One region of the Lelliottia sp. RD5 genome, then DNA from elsewhere that is predicted to be linked to it. Evidence: predicted binding sites of a transcription regulator. Region 1 holds the regulator's gene; the other holds the start of a gene.
The links. The regulator LexA, encoded in region 1, represses DNA repair genes until DNA is damaged. The targets are predictions, from matches to a motif close to TNCTGTATGTACATACAGNA.
Positions count from the first base shown of each region.

Region 1 (11,548 bases):
CATCGACGGACGCGCCGCGACGATAATCAGATCCGACGGCTGCAAACCGGCGGTTTTTTTATTCAGGTCGTCATAACCGGTATTCACGCCCGTGACGCCATCGTGCGGCTGCTGGAATAACGCTTCGATACGGGCAACCGTAGAATCAAGCACGTCGGCGATATTTCGCGGGCCTTCATCTTTATTCGCTCGGCTTTCGGCAATTTTGAAAACGCGAGATTCCGCGAGATCCAGCAGATCTTCACTGGTGCGGCCCTGCGGGTCAAAACCGGCTTCGGCGATTTCGTTTGCTACGGCGATCATTTCACGCACAACCGCGCGTTCGCGCACGATGTCAGCATAGGCGCTGATATTCGCTGCGCTTGGCGTGTTTTTCGATAATTCTGCGAGGTAGGCAAATCCACCGACGCTATCCAGTTGTCCCTGACGCTCAAGCGATTCCGCGAGCGTGATCAGGTCAATCGGGCTGCCCGACTCCTGCAGACGCGCCATTTCGGTGAAAATATGGCGGTGCGGACGGGTATAGAAATCGTCAGACACGACGCGCTCGGCGACATCGTCCCAGCGTTCGTTGTCCAGCATTAAACCGCCCAACACCGACTGTTCCGCTTCAATCGAGTGCGGCGGGACCTTTAGCCCGGCAACCTGGAGGTCGCGGTCACGGGGTTCAGTCTGTTTGTTGAAGGGTTTATTTCCTGCCATAGTGAATGGAGTTACCGAGATAAAGAATGGGTCGAAAGATTACCACATTTTCTGGAGGAATCATGGCAACGCGCATTGAATTTCACAAGCATGGTGGCCCCGAAGTACTCAAAGCGGTGGAGTTCACTCCGGCCGCGCCGGGTGAGAACGAAGTCCAGGTAGAAAATAAAGCGATTGGCATCAACTACATCGACACCTATATTCGCGGCGGCCTGTATCCACCTCCGTCCATGCCGAGCGGTTTGGGAACCGAAGCGGCGGGCGTGGTGGTCAAAGTCGGAAGCGCCGTTAAGCATATTAAAGAAGGCGACCGCGTGGTGTATGCGCAGTCGGCGCTGGGTGCTTACAGCTCCATTCACAACGTCCTCGCGGATAAAGCCGCAGTGCTGCCCAATGCCATCTCATTTGAGCAAGCCGCGGCATCATTTCTGAAAGGGCTAACGGTCTTTTACCTGCTGCGTAAAACCTATGAAATTAAACCGGATGAGCAGTTCCTGTTTCATGCTGCCGCAGGCGGCGTAGGGTTAATCGCCTGTCAGTGGGCGAAGGCGCTGGGCGCAAAACTGATCGGCACCGTCGGCAGTGCGCAAAAGGCGCACCGTGCAAAACAGGCTGGCGCATGGCAGGTGATCAACTATCGCGAAGAGAGCATTGCAGAGCGAGTGAAAGAGATAACCGGTGGTAAAAAACTGCGCGTGGTGTATGACTCCGTGGGGAAAGACACCTGGGAAGCCTCGCTGGATTGCTTGCAACGCCGAGGACTGATGGTCAGTTTTGGTAACTCCTCCGGCGCGGTGACGGGCGTCAATCTGGGCATATTGAACCAGAAAGGCTCGCTGTATGTGACTCGCCCTTCCCTTCAGGGATATATCACTACGCGTGATGAGTTGACCGAAGCCAGCAACGAATTGTTCTCGTTGATCGCCAGCGGCGTCATTAAAGTGGATGTGTCTGATGCGCAGAAATATCCGCTAAGCGAGGCGCAGCGCGCGCATGAGGTGTTGGAGAGTCGCGCGACAGAGGGTTCGAGTTTGCTGATCCCCTAATGTGCTCGTTTCCCCTAAATAATTCGTGTTGCAGAAACGCGGCAAATGAATGAATCCCCGGGAGCTTACGCAAGTAAGTGACTTGGGTGAATGAAAGCAGCCAACGCATCTGCAGCTTGAATTATGACGGGGGAAAAAGAAATTGGGCTTCCCGTAGGAAGCCCTTTCTTTTTTTAGTTCGGCTGTATGTAGGGTACAGCTCGATGAATTCTTTAACGGCAACAATAGTGACAGATTTGATAAGTAAATCCTATTCTGTTCTAAGCCATGCTGCCGGAAAAGTTACAGGTATGTGACGAACGCCTCAATACCTTAGTAACGAAAGCGGTTATTGCGCTGATAATTTGGGACTTTTGGCGTTTTCACTGCCCTTATGACCCACACAACCGCAATCGCCAGCAGTAACCACGGCAACAGTTTGATCATCAGCGCAAACAACCCGCCGACGAACATCAGCGCCGTTGCGACAACCAGCGCGGCAATAATCCCGAGCAATGAAATGCCCGTTACCATCAGCATGACAAAAAATCCGATCACAAAAAGTAGTTCCAGCATGGCGCTCTCCCGAATATCCCACAACGATGCCAAAGCTATTACAAGAATCGTGCCAAATTTAAATTACTGATTTAGAAACAAAAACGCTCCGCAACACTGTGCAGGGCGTGGTGAATTTGACGATCTTTTAGTGAAAATTATCGTTTGTCGGCGACCAGGCGCAGAGCGTGTTCCAGCACTTCAATATCTGCGCCCGCTTTATGCGCATTTTCACTCAGGTAACGACGCCACTGGCGCGCGCCCGGAATACCCTGGAAAAGCCCAAGCATATGGCGGGTTACGTGTCCCAGATAGGTGCCATTGCTCAGCTCTCGTTCGATGTACGGATACATCGCGCGGACTACGGCAACCGGATCGCTATCCGCACCGTCAACGCCGAAGATTTCGCGGTCGACCGTCGCCAGAATGCCCGGATTTTGGTACGCCTCGCGCCCGACCATCACGCCATCCATATGCTGCAAATGCGTTTTGGCCTCTTCGAGAGATTTGATGCCGCCGTTGATCGACATCGTCAGATGCGGAAAATCACGCTTGAGTTGATACACGCGCGGGTAATCCAGCGGTGGGATCTCGCGGTTCTCTTTCGGGCTAAGGCCCGACAGCCAGGCTTTGCGGGCGTGGATGATAAACGTCTCACACTCGCCTTTCCCGGCGACGGTATCAATAAAATCACACAGGAATTCGTAGCTGTCCTGATCGTCGATGCCAATACGCGTTTTGACGGTAACAGGAATCGACACCACGTCGCGCATCGCTTTAATGCCGTCAGCCACCAGCTGTGCGTTGCCCATCAGACAGGCGCCAAACATGCCGTTCTGCACGCGATCGGACGGACACCCCACATTGAGGTTAATTTCGTCGTAGCCACGCGCTTCAGCAAGCTTTGCGCATTCTGCCAGTGCGGCCGGATCGCTGCCGCCAAGCTGCAGCGCCACCGGATGCTCTTCTTCGCTATAGGCCAGATAGTCGCCCTTACCGTGAATGATCGCTCCGGTAGTGACCATTTCGGTGTACAGCAGCGTGTGGCGAGACAGCTGGCGCAGGAAGTAGCGACAATGTCTGTCCGTCCAGTCGAGCATCGGCGCGATGGAGAAACGGTGTGCAGGGAAAGTGGACTTTAATTCTGACGACATGGCGAAGTTTTAGGCATCTGCTGGAAAAGGGGCGCTACTATAGCACAAAGAAAACCGGAGGCGCATGGCCTCCGGATCGCCTTAGAACGTCACGCTTAACTGCGCACCCGCGCCCCTGGTTTCGTCTTCGCCATACAGGCCCATCAGATCCACATGGACGGTGTTGAACGGTGCAAAGCCGACACCGCCGGTGAACACGTTGCTATCGTTCCCCTTCACATCCGCACGATAACCGGCACGCACTGCCAGCCAGCTCAGCGGGGTGACTTCCGCACCTACGCCGACATACTGTGAGTTTTCTTCACTTTTGAAGCCTTTGGTTTCGGTGAGGTCGCCGTCAGCCGTTAAGGTCAGCAGATCGGTGTGCCACGCCACGCCTGCGGTCACCAACGGACGAATCTGGTAAGTATCTCTATAGTTCACCACATCGCCCGTACGACCATTACGGATACGGATGTCTTTGGTATCAATATCACGAGACATCAGGTTCTGCCCGCTCAAGCCTACCGTCCAGTTTTCACCAAAATCAGCGGTCACGCCGGCGTCCACGTTAAAGCCGGTATCATCCGTACGGTAACGGCTGCTGTTCCAGTCGTTACTGTCGTAGTCGTAAATGGAGGTGGTGTAGTTGTAGAGCCAGGTTTTCTGCAGTTTTGGTGTGATACCCACGGACACCGGGATATCCGCAATATCAAACTGGCGGGCAACCGCAACACCGTAGTCAGAGACAATGGCTGCTCGGCCTGATGCCGTGGAGTTGAGGTTTTTGGTAATTTGATCGGTGCCGTTTAATGCGGCGTCAAGCGCAACGCCACCCGCGACAATTTTGCTGTTCTGGATGCTGCGCAGATAATCAATATCTTGCTGATCGATAGAAGAGCTTACGCGAGCGTGCGCGTTGCCTTTCGCCACGAAGGCCACCGAGAGCACGTTATTAGGAATACTGACCGCAATACCCGCGCCCGCATTTGCACGCGCCGTTTTGCCTTTCAGACTACTGAGTTCATCAGCGAGATCTTTTGCCGCACCCTGGAACTGATTAACAGACCCTAATGGGTTAGCGATGATCTCTGCTGCCGTCAGGCTGTCCACGACATCGCTGTAGTGGTCGACTTTGTCACTGATGTCGTCGATTTGATCCTGAAGATTATCTTTATCCGTAATTCTGGCGCCAACGGACGGTAAAATGACGGTAATGTCATCATCCGGTTTGGCTTTAGCCAACAGCGCTGGGTTGATTAATACCCCGCTGCCATAATTGCCCGCCGCCACGCCCGTACCACCCATTGCGTCGCTACGCGCTTCCGTCCAGGTATTGGCTGCTCCCGCCTGATTTGCCATCAGCAGAGACACAGCGATGCTAACCACTGAAAATTTAAAAGTTTTTTTCACAGTATGCCCGTCTTATAGTGTTATTAAACAACCCCCGCTATTTACGCCCATACGGGAGCGAACTATTGCTGTGAATAGGAACCAAAAGACCTGCTATTTCCTTAAGTTAAATCACCCAACTGGCCTATTGTATTTGTGACGGCCCTCAATATTTATAGAAGAGGATATTATTTTCGCCCAGGTTTTCCGTCGTGGGGCCCAAAAAACTGCGGGGGATGGTCGACCCAGCGGTCTTCGCGTGTGGCGGCATACATAGGATTTAACGGGTAATAGATACGATTGTGTTTTTTGTTCGCTTCCCCTACCACCAGCAGCCGTACATCCTCGTCGGTGTTGTTGATAAAGGTGTGACACACGCCCGTCCCGGCAGGGAAACCGACGCTATCCCCTGGCTCCAGCTTCCACAGATAACCGTTGATCCACGCTTCCGGATGGCCCTCAATAACATGGATAAACTCTTCCTCGTCACTTTCTGCATGCGGATAGGACGTGCGACGCCCCGGCGGTAAACGCTCATGATGGATCCCAAGACGCCCCAGCCCCAGTTTGCGCGCCAACGGCGCACCAATCGCAAAGCGTTCGTCACTGTCCGGGTACGTTGAATCGTCAGCCCCCTCGACGTCACGCCAGTGTTGAATGCAGTCAGGTCTTTTCATTGTTTATCTCCCCATGTTGCGTTGCGTCAGGTATAGCACACCGCGTGGGATCTCGGCGTTTTTGACAGAACATGATAAAGTGAGGGTTTTCCGGCCGACTACTATTCGAGGTGCAAATGGATAAGACCACAACGCAGGAGCTGCTCGTGCAAGCTGAAAAGCTCTGTGCGCAACGCAATGTGCGCCTGACCCCGCAGCGCCTTGAAGTTTTGCGTTTGATGAGCCTGCAACAAAACGCGATCAGCGCCTACGATTTGCTTGATCTGCTGCGTGTTAACGAGCCGCAGGCTAAACCGCCTACGGTTTACCGGGCGCTTGATTTCCTGTTGGAACAGGGCTTTGTGCATAAAGTGGAATCAACAAATAGCTATGTGCTTTGCCATTTGTTCGATCAGCCGACGCACACCTCTGCGATGTTCATCTGCGATCGATGTAGTGCAGTGAAGGAAAAAGCGGCGGAAGGGGTTGAAGACATTATGCATACGCTGGCGGCAAAAATGGGCTTTGCGCTACGTCATAATGTGATTGAAGCACATGGCCTGTGTTCAGCCTGTGTGGAAGTAGAAGCGTGTAGCCATCAGGACGCGTGTCAGCACGATCACTCTATTCATGTGAAAAAGAAGCCGCGCTAAAATGCAAAGCGGGCGGCCATTAAGCCGCCCTCAGGGATAGTACGTCCTTGTACTTTCGGGTAGAACCTTTCGCTACGGAATTGCCTACCAGCGATAATCGTGACGTTTTTCCCAATCACCGACCTCTTTCTCGGCCTGATCTTTCTGGTAACCGTAACGTTCCTGAATTTTACCGACCAGCTGGTCACGCTTACCTTCAATGATGGTCATATCATCGTCAGTCAGCTTACCCCACTGCTCTTTCGCTTTACCTTTAAACTGCTTCCAGTTACCGCCGATTTCGTCTTTATTCATAATCATGTCCTCATCGTTCGGTTATCACGTAAATTTGTATCGTCCGTTACGTTCATTTCCTGCTGGACGTGATAATAATTGTAGACAAGGATTCGGCAGTCGTTTCGATATTCAGAATCTTTAACCATCTGGACAAAAGAAGCCGCTACGAGAACCAGCTGTTTTCGCGCCAGTGACGTCGCCAGATAACCCACAGCGAGAGGCCTCGCAGAGCAAGAAAGACAGCGAGTGCCAGCCACAAACCCTGGTTTCCCAAATAGGGAACGGTGAGCAACGTCAAACCGAAACCCGCCGCGGCTACCGCCATGCTATTGCGCATTTCTGCACCCCGTGTTGCGCCAATAAACATGCCATCCAGCAAATAGCACCAGACACCCGCCACCGGTAGCACCACTTGCCAGAAAATGTAGTGCCGTGCCAGCTCACGTAGTTCAGGTAATGACGTCAGTAGCGCGACGATATGCCCGCCAAAAAGAGCGTAAATTAGCGCAAACACCAGCGCGACCAGCCCGGACTGACGGCAGGCGGCTCGCCAGACCTCCTGTAATTTCCCGGCCTGTCGCGCACCGAAAGCCTGACCGGAGTGCGCTTCAACGGCATAGGCAAAACCATCCAGCGCGTAGGCGGTAAATGTCAGCAGCGTCATTAGCACCGCGTTGACCGCAACGATCTCAGGCCCAAGACGCGCGCCCAATACGGTCATCGCACCGAAGCATAGCTGGAGCAATAAAGAGCGCAACATGATGTCGCGGTTCAGCGCCAGCAGCTTGCGCATATTGCCCCGCCATGCATTTTTCAGCAGCGCGAGTGTGACGCCACGCATCACCAGCACGCGTTTCACCATCCATAAGCCGATAAGGAACGTGGCATATTCCGCGATGACGGTTGCCAGTGCGGCACCCTGCACATTCATATGCAAACCCATCACCAGCCACAGATCGAGAACGATATTCAGGATATTCCCCACCACCAGCAAAATGAACGGGGCACGGACATATTGCACGCCGAGCAACCAGCCAAGCAGCACGAGGTTAGCGAGCGATGCAGGGGCGCTGAGCCAGCGAATTTCCAGAAAACGGCGCGCCTGTGCCAGCACCGCCTCGCTGCCGCCGACGATATGCAGCGCCAGATCGATGAGAGGCGCACGCAATACGACAATCAGCAGCCCGGCACCTAATGCCAGGATCAGCGGCTGAACCAGCGCCCGCCCAAGGCGAACGGGATCTTTCGCGCCAAAAGCCTGGGCTGTCAGTCCGGTTGTGCTCATGCGCAAAAACAGGAGCAGCATAAAGAGGAAGCTGGTCGCCATCGCGCCAATCGCGATGCCACCTAAATAAACAGGAGAATCCAGATGTCCAATGACGGCCGTATCCACCAGTCCAAGCAAAGGAACGGTGATATTGGAAAAAATCATTGGCAGCGCAAGACGCCATAATGCCTTGTCTGAAGTTGTCAGCAGAGACATAGGAAATTACCGGAAGCGAGATAAGACAGCCAGGCTGCGCGGATGGCGCAGCCTGTCAGAGAGAAATTACAGCCATTCACCGTTGCGGATAACGCCAACCGCCAGTCCTTCAATAGAGAAGGTTTGCTCGCGCAGATCCACCACAATTGGAGAAAACTCGCTGTTTTCAGGCAGAAGTTGCACAGTGTTGCCCTGTTTTTTCAGGCGCTTAACCGTCACTTCGTCGTCAATACGCGCAACCACGACCTGTCCGTTACGCACATCCTGAGTTTTATGAACAGCCAACAGATCGCCGTCCAGAATACCAATATCCTTCATGGACATACCGCTAACACGCAGTAAGAAATCTGCGCTCGGCTTGAACATACCCGGATCGACCTGATAGTGGCCTTCAATGTGCTGCTGTGCCAGCAACGGCTCACCCGCCGCAACGCGACCGATAAGAGGGATGCCCGTTTCTTCTTCCACCAGTAAGCGGATACCGCGTGACGCGCCTGAAACAATCTCAAGCACACCTTTACGTGCCAGCGCTTTAAGATGCTCTTCAGCGGCGTTTGGTGAACGGAAGCCCAGGCGCTGAGCGATTTCCGCACGCGTGGGTGGCATTCCCGTCTGGCTGATGTGATCCCTGATGAGATCAAACACCTCTTGCTGTCTGGCCGTTAACGCTTTCATTCCGCCCCCTGGGTGTATATACAGTTATGCTGTGAGTATATACAGTCAAAGGCGAATTTGGAATCAAAAACTGCACAAAAAACCAGAGACTTATTCGATTCCTGAAAGCTTATCGAAAATGTGACCAAAGGAGAGTGACCCAGGTAATGACAGCGATGATAATCGCCAGCAGTACAGCGGCAGAGCCCATGTCTTTCGCACGACCAGAAAGCTCGTGGAAATCAGAACCAATACGGTCAACAACGGCTTCGATAGCGCTGTTGAGAATCTCCACTATCATCACCAAAAGCACGGAGCTGATGAGAAGTACGCGGGTGATAGCATCGACATCAAGGAAGCACGCAATAATCACGGCAATAATGGCGGCAACGCCTTCTTGCCGGAAGGCGGCTTCATTTATCCATGCTGCGCGGAAACCTTTCCATGAATATCCGGCTGCTTTGATGATTCGGGTAAACCCAGTGGTATTATTGGCCATTAAAAGAACCTTTTATTAGATTTGACGTCAGTAACAAGGGCTGCAGCGGGTTTCGCAGCAGCCTGAAGTATGACGGGTAACAACAGAAATCTTGCGCGCTTTCTGTTATCCTTGCGCCGCAATTGCATTATTAACCAGAGGCTTTACATCGTTTATGTCCGGCTGGCCACGAATTTACTACAAATTACTTAATTTACCATTAAGCGTACTGGTAAAAAGTAAGTCTATCCCGGCGGAACCTGCGCTGGAATTAGGGCTCGATACCTCGCGCCCTATTATGTACGTTTTGCCTTATAACTCGAAGGCAGACTTACTGACGCTGCGCGCCCAATGTCTGGCGCACGATTTACCGGATCCTTTGGAACCCCTGGAGATCGACGGCACTCTCCTTCCTCGCTATGTGTTTATCCACGGCGGGCCGCGCGTGTTTACCTATTACACGCCGAAAGAAGAGTCGATCAAACTGTTCCACGACTATCTTGATCTGCACCGCAGTAACCCCGATCTGGACGTCCAGATGGTGCCAGTGTCGATCATGTTTGGTCGTCGTCCAGGGCGTCAAAAAGGCGACGAGAATCCGCCATTGCGCATGCTTAACGGCGTGCAAAAATTCTTTGCCGTGTCATGGTTGGGTCGCGATAGTTTTGTTCGTTTCTCGCCGTCTGTGTCGTTACGACGCATGGCTGATGAGCACGGTACCGATAAAATTATTGCCCAAAAACTGGCACGCGTTGCGCGTATGCACTTCGCCCGTCAGCGTTTAGCGGCTGTGGGGCCACGATTGCCCGCGCGTCAGGATCTGTTCAACAAACTGCTGGCGTCCAAAGCGATTGCCCGCGCGGTTGAAGACGAAGCGCGAAGCAAGAAAATCTCTCATGAGAAAGCGCAGCAAAACGCTATCGCACTGATGGAAGAGATTGCAGCGAACTTCTCCTACGAGATGATCCGACTGTCTGACCGTATTCTGAGCTTCACCTGGAACCGTCTGTACCAGGGGATTAACGTTCATAACGCCGAGCGTGTGCGCCAGTTGGCCCACGACGGTCATGAGATTGTCTACGTGCCCTGCCACCGCAGCCACATGGATTATCTGCTGCTCTCCTACGTGCTCTATCATCAGGGGCTGGTTCCGCCGCATATTGCTGCCGGGATCAACCTGAATTTCTGGCCAGCAGGTCCGATTTTCCGTCGTTTGGGCGCATTCTTTATTCGTCGTACCTTTAAAGGCAACAAGCTCTATTCAACGGTGTTCCGCGAATATCTGGGCGAACTGTTCAGCCGTGGTTATTCCGTCGAATACTTTGTTGAAGGGGGTCGCTCCCGCACCGGCCGTCTGCTCGACCCGAAAACCGGGACGCTCTCGATGACCATTCAGGCCATGCTTCGCGGCGGCACACGTCCGATTACGCTGGTACCGATTTACATTGGTTACGAACACGTAATGGAAGTGGGCACGTACGCTAAAGAGCTACGCGGCGCGACAAAAGAAAAAGAGAGCTTACCGCAGATGCTGCGTGGTCTGAGCAAGCTGCGTAATCTCGGTCAGGGCTACGTAAACTTTGGCGAACCGATGCCGCTGATGACGTATCTGAACCAGCATGTGCCGGAATGGCGAGAATCTATCGATCCGATCGAAGCCATTCGCCCGGCGTGGTTGACGCCTACAGTGAACAATATCGCTGCCGATTTGATGGTGCGTATTAACAACGCGGGCGCGGCTAACGCCATGAACCTGTGCTGTACCGCGCTTCTGGCCTCTCGTCAGCGCTCACTGACACGCGAACAGCTGACCGAACAGCTCGATTGTTATCTCGACATGATGCGCCATGTTCCGTACTCAACGGACTCAACTGTACCGTCTGTGACGGCGGGGCAATTGATCGACCATGCGCTGCAAATGAACAAGTTCGAGGTCGAGAAGGACACGATTGGTGACATCATCATTCTGCCGCGCGAGCAGGCGGTGTTGATGACGTACTATCGCAACAATATCGCGCATATGCTGATGCTGCCGTCGTTGATGGCTGCCATCATCACTCAGCACCGTCGTATTTCCCGTCAGGAGATACTGCGTCATGTTGAAGTGCTTTACCCGATGTTGAAAGCGGAGTTGTTCCTGCGCTGGAGTAAAGACGAGCTTGCAACAGAGCTGGATAAACTGACCGAGGAGATGCTCCGTCAGGGGCTGATCGCGGTGAAAGGCGATGAGCTGCATATCAATCCGTCACGTTCTCGCACGCTTCAACTGCTGGCCGCAGGCGCGCGTGAGACGCTGCAACGCTACGCCATCACCTTCTGGCTGCTGAGCGCTAACCCGTCCATTAACCGTGGAACGCTGGAAAAAGAGAGCCGCACGCTGGCTCAGCGTTTGTCTGTGCTGCATGGCATCAACGCACCTGAATTCTTCGATAAAGCGGTGTTTAGCTCACTGGTGCTGACGCTGCGTGACGAAGGCTATATCAGCGATACCGGAGATGCCGAGCCTGGCGAAACCATGAAGGTTTACCAGATGCTGGCGGA
Region 1 covers NZ_JBVYHQ010000005.1:33,876-45,423, reverse strand. Annotated here, with positions in the region: gene dnaB (replicative DNA helicase) at 1-702, opposite strand, end outside; gene AC0LWE_RS15890 (quinone oxidoreductase) at 765-1,748, shown strand; gene pspG (envelope stress response protein PspG) at 2,061-2,303, opposite strand; gene dusA (tRNA dihydrouridine(20/20a) synthase DusA) at 2,441-3,436, opposite strand; gene AC0LWE_RS15875 (conjugal transfer protein TraF) at 3,518-4,777, opposite strand; gene AC0LWE_RS15870 (cupin domain-containing protein) at 4,996-5,484, opposite strand; gene zur (zinc uptake transcriptional repressor Zur) at 5,601-6,116, shown strand; gene AC0LWE_RS15860 (CsbD family protein) at 6,201-6,410, opposite strand; gene dinF (MATE family efflux transporter DinF) at 6,556-7,875, opposite strand; gene lexA (transcriptional repressor LexA) at 7,942-8,550, opposite strand; gene AC0LWE_RS15845 (diacylglycerol kinase) at 8,660-9,028, opposite strand; gene plsB (glycerol-3-phosphate 1-O-acyltransferase PlsB) at 9,183-11,548, shown strand, end outside.

Region 2 (11,548 bases), on a different contig from region 1:
TAACTTCGATATTGAAAGAGATAATGTGAAAGCAACGTATTTAGTCATTTTTGATAAGCATAGACTAAGTTCACAACAGTATTCTGAGTTGGTTAATGAGTATCGTGCGAATCAAGTTGATAGTGATCATATGGGAGTCAGGTTCCACGCTAAAGGAAAATGGTCTCTGTCTCATAACGATTATCTGGAAGATAGTGAACCATTGGACAGACCAGTTAATGTATCAATCAATGAAACTCTTTATCTATCCACTATTGAGGAAATAGCTCTTATACCATTGATTCCCATTCTCATTTTTGGGTTGAAACCATGATAACTACCGGGAGTTCGGGCAGGAATGTCAAAGCGATAGCTTAAAACGTATACGTATTATTTTCTCTCCATCACTTTTCAAGGTTGTCCTGTCACATTACGTGATATACCTGATTCGAAGGTGATAATGGATAAAATTCTTCGTCGATTCAAAAAAAACCTACCTATTTTTGAGAGGGGACACATTTTTAATAAAAACTAAATAGTTTATTAAAGTATCTGCTCTTATGTACTAAAGTATTTATGCTTTTAGCCGATACTTGCTAAAAGTGGCGCACGATGAGCATTCTACGGATGGGATAAATGTATATTAAACATGTAGTATCGGCGGCATTCAGACAAAGATAATAACAAGGTGATACTGTCAGAATGAAATTAAGAATTCTGCATTTAGCAATTAACCGCCCCGGGGTGTATCTTGTATCGGTGATGTTAACTATTGTCCTGTGTTACGGACTAGGCTCGGGCATATATTACTATTATCTTCATGAAAAAATTGAAAATTATGCTGATTCAATCCTTTCAAGAAGTGACAGTTTGATTAAGCAGGTTCAGCTGATTGATGGTTTACGTGATGAATTCTCAGTCTATCCCCCTTGCAGTGAACAGTATCTCCATCAACTAAGAAAACGTCTCTGGCCATATCCCCTCATCAAAGATATTGCCTATGTCAGCGATCAGCACGTTGTCTGCTCTGCGCTCTGGGGGACGCTTAGCACTCCACTTTCCTTGAATTTATACAGAAATAAAGTGAACCGCGGAAGTTATGTCTGGGTTTTTGATGCGCAGATTGAAGAAAATATTATCGCAGATGTACTTTATACAAATAACTTTGCCATTACCGTTTCCCCTTTTGCTTTTCAGCGATTCTGGCAAGAAGCAGAACAAATGAATTTTAGCGCTATTGTAGGTGATTTTAATCATAAAAATCATTTTTTTAAAATCGGGAACAAGACAGATTTATTGGAGGCGATTGAACATCACAAAACATATCTATTTAATTACATGACCACTCGCTCTTGTAGCATGTTTGAAGATGTTTGCGTTATTACTGGCACAGAGTTCCCCATTCTCTTCAATAACAACCCTTATATCTTAGCCTTTCTTATTTCCATATCGATTATTATAGGTTTTTTAAATTCTGCACTCTATATAAGTATCACAGGGAAAAATCAGTCTTTACTTTCTCGATTTGAAAGTGCCATTCTCAACAAGGATTTCAATTTCGTTTATCAACCTATTTATAATATTGAAACACATCGTGTTACAGGGGTAGAAGCTCTGATACGCTGGAATGATAGTCACATGGGAAGTATAGGGCCTGATATTTTTATTCCGCTCGCCGAAAAAAATGGGTTGATCAATAAAATAAGTCTTTATGTTGTAGAACATGCTCTCGCTGAGTTTGCACCCATATTGCATCGATACAATATTATTCTGAGTATCAATGTTAACTGTTCGGATATCTGTGATGACACCTTTCGGGCCAAACTTTTCACCACCCTTGAGCGGGAAAAGATCCCGGGCAACCTAATTATGCTTGAGATTACTGAAAGACAAAATGCCAGTATCGAGGAGATAAAAAAGGCAATGCTCTCTTACAAAGACTCTGGTATCCGGTTCGCCCTAGACGACTTCGGAACCGGCTACTCAAATCTTAACTGGCTTTCATTACTTGATGTGGAAGAAATTAAAATTGATAAATCCTTGATTGATTGTATTGGTACTGAACCTTCAGTTAACCCCGTCCTGTCAGGCCTAATCGGAATGTTAAATAAAATGCCGAAATTAGTTGTTTTTGAAGGAGTTGAAACGGAAACACAGTATCGTTTTCTTCTGGACAATATCCCTGACTGCTATGCGCAAGGCTGGTATTTTTCAAAACCCTTGAAATCTGAAGAGATTAGCTCTCTGCTCATGTCGTAAAAAGGGAGTGATTATCATGGTGAAGTGGTCGATACAATCTCTCTCTACAATGAGAATATTTTAGAACCATTAGACGTCTGCTCCGTGAACAGGATGGGAAACTGAGTTGAACTCACAGTGACAAGCGGACGTAATGCCTCATTGATACCAGCAGCAAACTTTAGCTGTTGCGAAGCAGCACTGATAGCACGATTTTACATCAAGTGATAAGGTCAGGTTTCCCATAACCTGATGAGCAGGTAAGTCTGTGAGCATTTCAGAGAAGCATGAGTGGTATAAGGATAACTACCTGGTGAGTACAGACAGGGAAAAACTGGATGTACAGGCTATCCATCGCTATCTGACGAGGTCGACTTGGGCTAAAGGGATTGATCTGTCCACTGTAGGTGCATCAATAGAAAACAGTCTTAATTTCGGCGTTTACCATGATGAAACCCAGATAGGTTTCGCGCGTTTGATAACAGATTACGCTACATTCGCTTATCTTTGTGATGTTTATATTCTTGAGGAATATCAGGGGGAGGGACTGGGGAGATGGGTGATGCAATGCATACATCATCATCCCGTCTTTGAGCAGCTTCGCAGAATCATGTTGTTTACAACAACTGCGCCCTGGCTCTATCAAAAATTTGGGTACGAACCCGTTAATCGGGAAAACTATGCATGGAGTATCACGCGGCCTGATATTTATACCAATGGAAAAAATTCCCGCTGACCTACGCTCATATTCATCTCCAGGCGGGCCAGTTTACTCCTGAGTTTACAGTGTCCGTTCCTGCCACCAATCCGCCCGTTGGATAGAACTCGGGTAGCTATGCTCTCTTGCATTTCTACAGCGACATCAGGATTGATAAACATCTCGTTGGTAAATTCAAGTGCGAGGACAATATCCGCGATCGCTTTTACGCGTTGTGTAAGTTGTCATGCCATTTTGAATCTCTTGGTTGTTTGGGACTGACGTCTACATCGCCACAGTTTTTGCCTATCGCCTTAACCCCCGATTTGATGAATACAACCACCTATCACCAACCTCCGCTCCAGGCACAATGCTCCCTCCTTACCGGAAAATCGCCAGCTCGCTCACCCGCTATACATCGAAAGCGCAGCATTTTAAGATACCACTCAAAACAGTAATGATAATTATTTACATTGATGTGGTATGTTGAATGCGCTTATCGCAGGAGATATTTCTCAGGGCGGAAGATAAGAGTTAGCGCGTGGAAATATCCTGTGGCTGCGTTGAGATGCAGAATCAATACAATTTATGGAGATAAGATGAGAAGAATTTCAGTCCGTTCAGTGCTGTTGGCCTCCACCATTGTGATGTCAACCGCTACAACGGCATACGCCGATAGCCAATGGGAAGCTGCTACCACGACGTTCCCTGGCAGTATCCGTGCCGGGTCACGGGACATTCCTGTTAAGCCTGGCGATAAAACGGTTATAACCATTAAGAGCCTGCAGACGGGCGCAACCGTCACTATGCTGAATGGTGCTGAAGTCCTGACACCGAAACCACTGACCGCCGACGAGAAGGGAAACCTCACTATTCCGCTAACCGTTCCGGCCGATGCCGCTACAGGCCTTCATCCCCTCACCGTTATTACGCAAAATCCCGCGAGCGTTTCGCAGGTCATGTTGAAATTGTCCCAAATTATTCCCCCGAAAAACACTGAGGCTTTCAGGCTGCAAACCCTTCCCGTCGGTGAGCGGGCTTACCAGTCGGCAGTTTCGGCGGACGGGAAGCTGTTCGTGACCTCTGCACGCGGCCCGAAGGATGGTAGCCGTCTGATGAGACTCAACGCCGGAACGCTGGCTGTCGAAGCGGAGGCTATGCTGCCTAAAGACAAAAAGGGTGAGCAGATTGGCGTCTTCGGCATCGGTGTTGATAATGTCCATCATCAAGTCTGGACGACCAACACGCTTGCTGAAACAGTGACTGTTTATGATGCAAAAAACCTTTCCGTTGTAAAAGTTTTCCCGGAGGGGTCGGTCGTACATCCGCGCGATGTGATTATTGATGAAGCCCACAATCGGGCTTATGTCAGCGCAGCGCTGACCGGTTTTATCGAGGTATATGATACCAAAACGCTGGAACATATCGGTCAGATGGAATTCGTGACGAACCGTGGCCGCGACCCGTTTTACAGCACAGATCTTGCCCTGGATAGCGCCGGTGGGAAACTCTACGGCGTCAGCCGCGATACGCCTTGGGTGGGCTGGATTGATCTCAAAACGGGCAAGAGTACAACGGTGAAAATACCTCAGGCGCAAGGCGCAACCGACATCGCACGCGATCCGAAGACCGGCCGTCTTTACGTCGTTTCCCAGGAGACAAACAATGTTGTGGTTCTTGATGCGGACGGCAAGGTTCTCGCGGATACTTACATTGGTGCCGGGGGGGTATCTGTCGTTTGGGATCCTGTGACGTCGCAGGTTTTCGCCGCCACGCGTGCAGGCGGAACTGTTGCTGTTCTGAACAAGGACGGTAAACTGGTCGCGAATATCCCGATGGATGATACGCCAAACCACCTGACCGCTGCGCCTGATGGTGCCGTTTATCTCGTGTCTATGTATGGAACTACCGGGGATAAAACGCAAACAGGTTCAGTGACGAAAATCACCCCGAAAAAATAACGGATTGAGTCCGCTACGTTATTCGCGGGCAGGTCTGCCCGGCATTCTTAACCCCCAGCCGCCTATGGGATGGGGGTATATTCTCGGCATATCTGACCGGTATTCACATCCTCCTACTCGAAACAGCCTGACGTCCATAGCGATCAATCAGCACCCATTTTCAATAAATACGCCGCGTTGCTAGGTCTGCTGCACGATGCCGCCTGTACGCCAGTTTCCAGGCGCTGCTGTGAGCGAGGAGCGGAAGTTCAAAATGGTTCTCTCAGTTGGTAGAGGAATTGCGAACATTGCCGTGTTTTAATCGGCGGGGAATAGGGCACCATTTCCCAGTGAATATCGTCAAGCAGCGAGAATTGCAGAATGCTGACGAAGATGATGTTGGAAAAGTTCTGCATAATCTGATGATACAGCGGCTTTCACGCTTTCCCTTTTTTCCAGTGCAGCTTTCCATAAGGAAGTACGCGGAAGTCCATCAAAAATCGCCTCAGAGACTGATGCATCGATAATGGAGAAGTAACGGAAAATAGGGGCGTAGACCGCATCAACCATACTGAATTCGGCACCAGAGAAATAAGGTCCCACACTCAATTCAGCTTCGATACGTTCAAGCTGCACACGGAACAACGCGCGTTTGCTGTCTGCAATGGCCCGATCGGTCGCGTTTAAAAATTGCCATGCATTTCCTAGCATTGAGGTAGAAAACGCGATCCATGCGCGCTGTCTGGCTCTTACTAATGCATCGTCAGCATACATCGAATCACCGTCTTGCGTTTCATTCAGGTACTCGCAGATCACCATGCTCTCGAAAATAAGCGCATCTTCGCCATTCGCCTGATGCACTTTAAGCAGCGGCACCTTGCCAGTGGGTGACAGAGCAAGAAACCAGTCCGGTTTCGCCGATAAGTCTACATTTACGCGTTCAAATGGCACATTTTTCTCAAGCAGAACTATCGCTGAGCGCTGCACAAAGGGACATAGTGGGTGGCTAATCAGCGTCAGACCATGGGTAGACATCTCAAACTCCAGATAAAATGATAGCCCGCCGTTATAAAAAGGTGGCGGGCTTGATGAAGGGTAAATCTTATTTTGGTAGCTTAGATTGAAACGCCGCCGTCGATGATGATTTCTGAACCCACGGTCCAGGCAGATGCATCAGATGCAAAGTAAAGTACCGCTTGTGCGACTTCCTGAGGCTTACCAAAACGACCTGCTGGAATGGTTGCAACGATATCTTTCATCACTTGATCGTGATATTCCACGGGGATCCCCGCCTTATCGTAAAGCGGTGTATCAACAGGGCCAGGACTTACTGCGTTGATACGGATCCCACGAGAAAGTAACTCGTTAGAAAGTGTTTTCGACATGTTCAGTAACGCTGCTTTGGTTGAGCCATAAACTGAAGAGTTCACGGGTCCCGTGTGAGCATTTATAGAGGTATTAAAGACCACTGATGCAGAGCTTGCGAACACTGGCAGAAGCGCCTGCATGAGGAAGTAAGGACCTTTAACGTTGATATCATAAATGCGATCGAACTGCTCTTCTGTCCATGCCTCAATTGGCATATACAGTGATATACCCGCATTCAGGAAAGCGATATCCAGTTGTCCAAAGTGTTCCTGAACTGTCTGAGCCAGAGCTTTTTGTGCGCTCACATCAGCGGAATCAGCACGCACGACTAACACATCATTACCCAGTTCTACTTTAGCTTTTGCGACAGAATCAGGGTTAACACCCGTAACAATTACGCGTGCACCTTCCGCAACAAACAGCTTCGCCGTTTCAAGACCAATACCACTTGTACCTCCCGTGATCAGTGCGCGTTTACCTTGTAATCTAGCCATATAAAAATCTCCTGTTAGTTTTTACTCCTGACCGGTGAATGACCGATTTGATAGCCACTCTATGCTCATGCTCAGATAGTGATAAGATGGTATTTTTAAATATCTTTCATGCATTAAAAGCATAAATGGGTCTTAGGATGGATAGATTACTTTTGATGACATGCTTTGTCCGTACCGCTGAAACTGGCAGCTTTTCGGCTGCCGGCAGGGGTTTGGGCTTAGGGCAACCGAACGTGAGCCGTCATGTTGCAGCCCTCGAAGAGCATTTGCAGACTCGGTTACTTCACAGAACAACCCGCAAGCTTTCACTGACGCCTGAAGGAGAACGTTATTATCTGGAAGCAAGACGTATTCTGGAAGCCGTCGAAGAGTCCGAGTCTTCTTTCAGGGAAAATGTAACACCCACAGGGCTATTACGCGTTGCTTGCCCCACAGCATTGGCACACACATTCTTAGTCCCGCACATCCCCGATTTTTTAGAACGCTACCCTGAGCTAACACTCGATCTTCAGATTAATGACCGCTATATCAATCTCATTGATGAAGGGGCTGAGCTGGCAATCCGCATTGGACACCTGGAGGACAGTGCTATGCGTGCCCGCAGACTTGGCATGTATGAGCGAGTTTGTGTTGCCAGTAACAAGTACTTAGCTAAACACGGAATCCCTAATACACCAGAGGATTTAAAAAAACATGATTGTTTGATCTATACCTTGCTAACAACGGGCGCGACCTGGAGATTTCAGGATATCAATGTTCCTGTTTCTGGTCGGCTCAGGGTCAATTCACCCGAAGCAGTACAGAAATTTGTCAATGCAGGGATTGGGATCGCACAAGGCCCAGAATGGCTGTTCGAAGAGGGGCTGGAAAATGGCAACTTACAATTATTACTGACTGACTACACGGCATCACCTGTTCCCATTCAAGCCGTTTATGTTGCTAATCGCCTTTTACCAAAACGGGCGATTGTATTCATGGATTTTGTTGCCGATATTTTTGAAAAAAATCCCGGCTTCAAAGTTTACAACGCAATGAAATGAGCCTGAAATAACGAACCGACATGCTTCCCAATAATTAATACAGTGAATAGGATATAGCCATGATCACCATAGAGAAATCAGATCCATTTTCTTCAGATTCCCATCGCTTAATCGAAATGCTGTCAGCGGAGCTTGCCGCTATTACGGGTGATAACGGCAAAAGCAATTTCAACGTTGATGCAATGAATGATGACAACGCATTGTGGGTATTGGCAAAAAATACGTATGGCGAAGTGATAGGATGTGGTGCTGTAAGGCCATTAACGCAAAATATAGCTGAGCTAAAAAGAATGTTTTCAGACCGTAGCGTGCCAGGCATTGGCAAAACATTACTTGCTTATCTGGAAACATCGGCAATAGAGATGGGATATAACGAACTTAGGTTGGAAACACGACATATCAATATTAGGGCCGTCAATTTTTACGAACAAAATGGGTATGTCCGTATTGAGAATTATGGCCCATACATAGGTCGGACAGAGGCCGTCTGTTTATCAAAAGCATTGTGCTAATTGTTGTATCCATCGGTTGAACTCACAGCACGGAGCAGACAGAAGCAAGACGGCCAGGTCCAGTGTGAGCGAAGAGCGGAAGTTGGCAAAACAATACTACCATCACGGTATACCGATCGGCAGGGAGCAGGGCAATCGCCAAACTAATATTTATCGTTTAGCTGCCTTTGATATATCAGCAAGTCCAGTTCGGGTGCCTCCCCAGATACCCGGGTCAGCATTGCATGGACCTGCCCTCTGTGATGGGTTTGATGATTAAACCAGTGAGCCAGAGCAGACCAGATGACCTGCTGCTTAAGTTCTGGTGTTGAAGCCCGCCGGTAGGAGACTATGCCAGCTAAATCGGTTTCTGATAATCCCATGATAAAATCTACGATCTTTTTATCTTCTTCTCTTCGCGCCATTTCCAGACCGGGAAAATCATTGTCGAACAGTATCTGGTCCAGTCGATGCCCTGTTTCAGGTAATGCGTTTAAACGATGTCTCCATATCCTGTCCGTCACTAGCAGGTGATTCAACGTCGCCTCGATAGACCCAAAAAAAGCGCCGCAGTTTTTACGGTAAGCATCTTCTCCAATCTTTCCAACGCTGGAATATAACCGTTCATTCGCCCAGGCGTTGTAGCCGGCTAGAATGTTGAAATGCATGTTGAGTGAACTCATAACTTCATCCATTTAAATGAACAACCGTTTTAATTATAGTTGCGCATTTAGCAGCACAATAAAGATACGTTGACCCGTTCCCTTTTAGTCAACGCTGTGCGGACTCAGTAATGTCCGTTCCTGGCATGAGGACGACCGGAGAGTGGGTGTGCAGGTCCACTTTGAGCTGTGAGTTCAATGGGTCGATGCAACGCTATCCTTAATCAAGGGGGGCATTACCCTGGTCACTCGTCCCACTCTGCAAACTAAATTCCCACAAACTTCAACGCGTTTGGGCGACCGTCACAAAAGTGCCTTGATCCCTACCTAAAACTCATAACACTGTATTTATATACAGTTATCTGCAGGTGAGCAATTATGAGTCATCTTTTTTCGTGCGATCTCAACACCCTCATTGAGTTACCTCTCTTCCTGGAGCGCGTGTCGTGTGGCTTTCCCAGTCCCGCTCAGGACTACGTAGAAGATCGTATCGATCTTAATAAACTGGTGATTAAGCATCCCAGCGCCACGTATTTTATCCGGGTTAGCGGGGAGTCCATGATTGGGGCAGGAATTACTGACGGTGATTTGCTGGTGGTGGATCGCTCTTTAACGCCTGAACACGGCGATATCGTTGTGGCCGCCGTCGCCGGGGAATTTACGGTGAAAGAGCTGCGCGTTCGTCCGATTTTGCAGCTTGTTCCGCGTAACCCGCGCTTTTCTCCCATCATTTTTGACGCCGACGAAGAGCTGCAAATCTTCGGCGTGGTGACTCACACGCTAAAATCGCACAAATATGTTCGCGCTAGTTGATGTCAACAGCTTCTACACCAGCTGTGAAACGGTATTTCGACCGCATCTTCAGGGCAAACCGGTGGACGTGGTTTCGAATAACGATGGCTGCATTATCTCTCGTTCAGAAGATTATGTGGAATTAAAAGTCAAACTAGCAAAGGGGATACTCATCGTTGGCAGGGATTGCTTATACGAATTGCATATCAGTTTTTAGAGCATCAATTGGGAGTTAAGCGGGCTATCCACCTCATTTCTCATTACTGGCTTTGCCATGTAGCCCCGGAGGCGATTGAAGCACAGTGAATAGACCCTGTTCGCGATAGAGTTGGTACATTTACTTAAGCTTCATGTCATTATTATCGCCTGATCATCAAGTATACAAAGTGATCAAGTGTAGTCTAAAAGCGAGCTGGAATATGTTTAATATCAATTAGGTGTCCATCCTCGATGGTGATGTAACCACCTTTCCTTAACTCGGAGAGAGCGTTCATAATGCCTGAGCGCGAGAGACGGGTTTTACTACGAATATAATTTTCCGCTGTAACCGATTTTCTTATCGATTGAGGTTTACTCATCAGTTCATAGAGTTGATAACGAACACGTTCGAAGACAGAAGGGGTAACGAGCTTCATTAATACTTCAGATCCCAGACTAGCGACTAATTGAAGGTGCATGGCATAGGGTCTCCACAGATTATGCTCGGTGAGAAGCGAATACAGCTGCTCTTTGTCTATAATGGCTATCTCAGCAGTTTCAAGTATCCGCATCGTAAACCCGGACTGAGAGGTTTTGTGGACAGGAACAATCCCTCTTAACGATGGAGCTAAAAAAATTTCAATAAGGATATCATAAGGTTGTCGGTTTATCTCTATGCTGCCCTAGAGAATGAAATAACAGTCTGCCTGATTGTTCGCACTGAAACTGATGCGTTTCCCTACCGGGTAAGTATTGTAGTTTAGAAAGGGAGCCAGTGTCTCCATCAGCTCAGTAAGATAGGTCGAATCAAGGCGTTCGGCCTCATGTATATGAGCTCTCTGAATGTCTACATTGTTGCTCATGATTTTTCCCAGATAGTATTAATCAGATTGAATGTACCGCTTCGATGGTTTCAAAGCGGGACAATTTTTATTGTGTATAGCTTACTAAGCCAGAGTTGAACAAGATCTTCTCCCAGAAAAACCACTCCATTTCCACCCTTCAGTATCAGAGGGATGCAGGGATAGTATTCGGGCCGCTCTTCATCCATCACCTCCTCTGCACCTTTTTTTGGAAAGATACTGAAATCAAACTGTTCCTGATATCACTTTTCAAAATCCCTATCCGAGCGCAGAACGATAGCATTTTTGTTAGCCCCATGGGCTGTAATGTTAACTCTCTGAAAAGTATACATTTTTAAACTTTCCGATGTGGATACAAGAAGAGTATAGATCAAAAATGAAACAGCTATGATCATCACTCCGTACATATTTGGACTGAATAAAAAGAGACGAAACTATCGACTCGATTGATAATGACTCCACCAAAATTGGTAATGAAACCGTTTAATTATTTACGCAGGTAACAATATCGCTATCTGAGAAAGTAAATAGTAAATATCTGCAACCATCAGAAAGTTAATGGAGATTTGAATGAAAGTAATCACAGTGTTTTCCGCTGGACTGTTTTTGACCTTAAACTTGGCCACCATGCCCTATGCGGCGGCAACAAACACTATTACCTTTAACGGTAAAATTACAGACGCGACATGCGACGTATCACTTGAATATAAAGGTGCTGAAGTTGGTACAGCGGGTACCGGGGCAATCACGCTTGATGAAGTGTCAAAAACAACGCTGACCGCTGCT
Region 2 covers NZ_JBVYHQ010000001.1:674,493-686,040, reverse strand. Annotated here, with positions in the region: gene AC0LWE_RS03440 (hypothetical protein) at 1-313, shown strand, start outside; gene AC0LWE_RS03435 (EAL domain-containing protein) at 682-2,238, shown strand; gene AC0LWE_RS03430 (GNAT family N-acetyltransferase) at 2,486-2,953, shown strand; gene AC0LWE_RS03425 (YncE family protein) at 3,514-4,875, shown strand; gene AC0LWE_RS03420 (glutathione S-transferase family protein) at 5,215-5,889, opposite strand; gene AC0LWE_RS03415 (SDR family oxidoreductase) at 5,970-6,716, opposite strand; gene AC0LWE_RS03410 (LysR family transcriptional regulator) at 6,854-7,756, shown strand; gene AC0LWE_RS03405 (GNAT family N-acetyltransferase) at 7,816-8,268, shown strand; gene AC0LWE_RS03400 (DinB family protein) at 8,412-8,930, opposite strand; gene umuD (translesion error-prone DNA polymerase V autoproteolytic subunit) at 9,288-9,722, shown strand; partial or broken gene AC0LWE_RS03390 (Y-family DNA polymerase) at 9,706-9,864, shown strand; gene AC0LWE_RS03385 (helix-turn-helix domain-containing protein) at 10,103-10,471, opposite strand; gene AC0LWE_RS03380 (fimbrial protein) at 11,333-11,548, shown strand, end outside.
Region 2: a site for LexA is predicted at 9,250-9,269, ahead of umuD (translesion error-prone DNA polymerase V autoproteolytic subunit). Genes of this name have one in related genera too.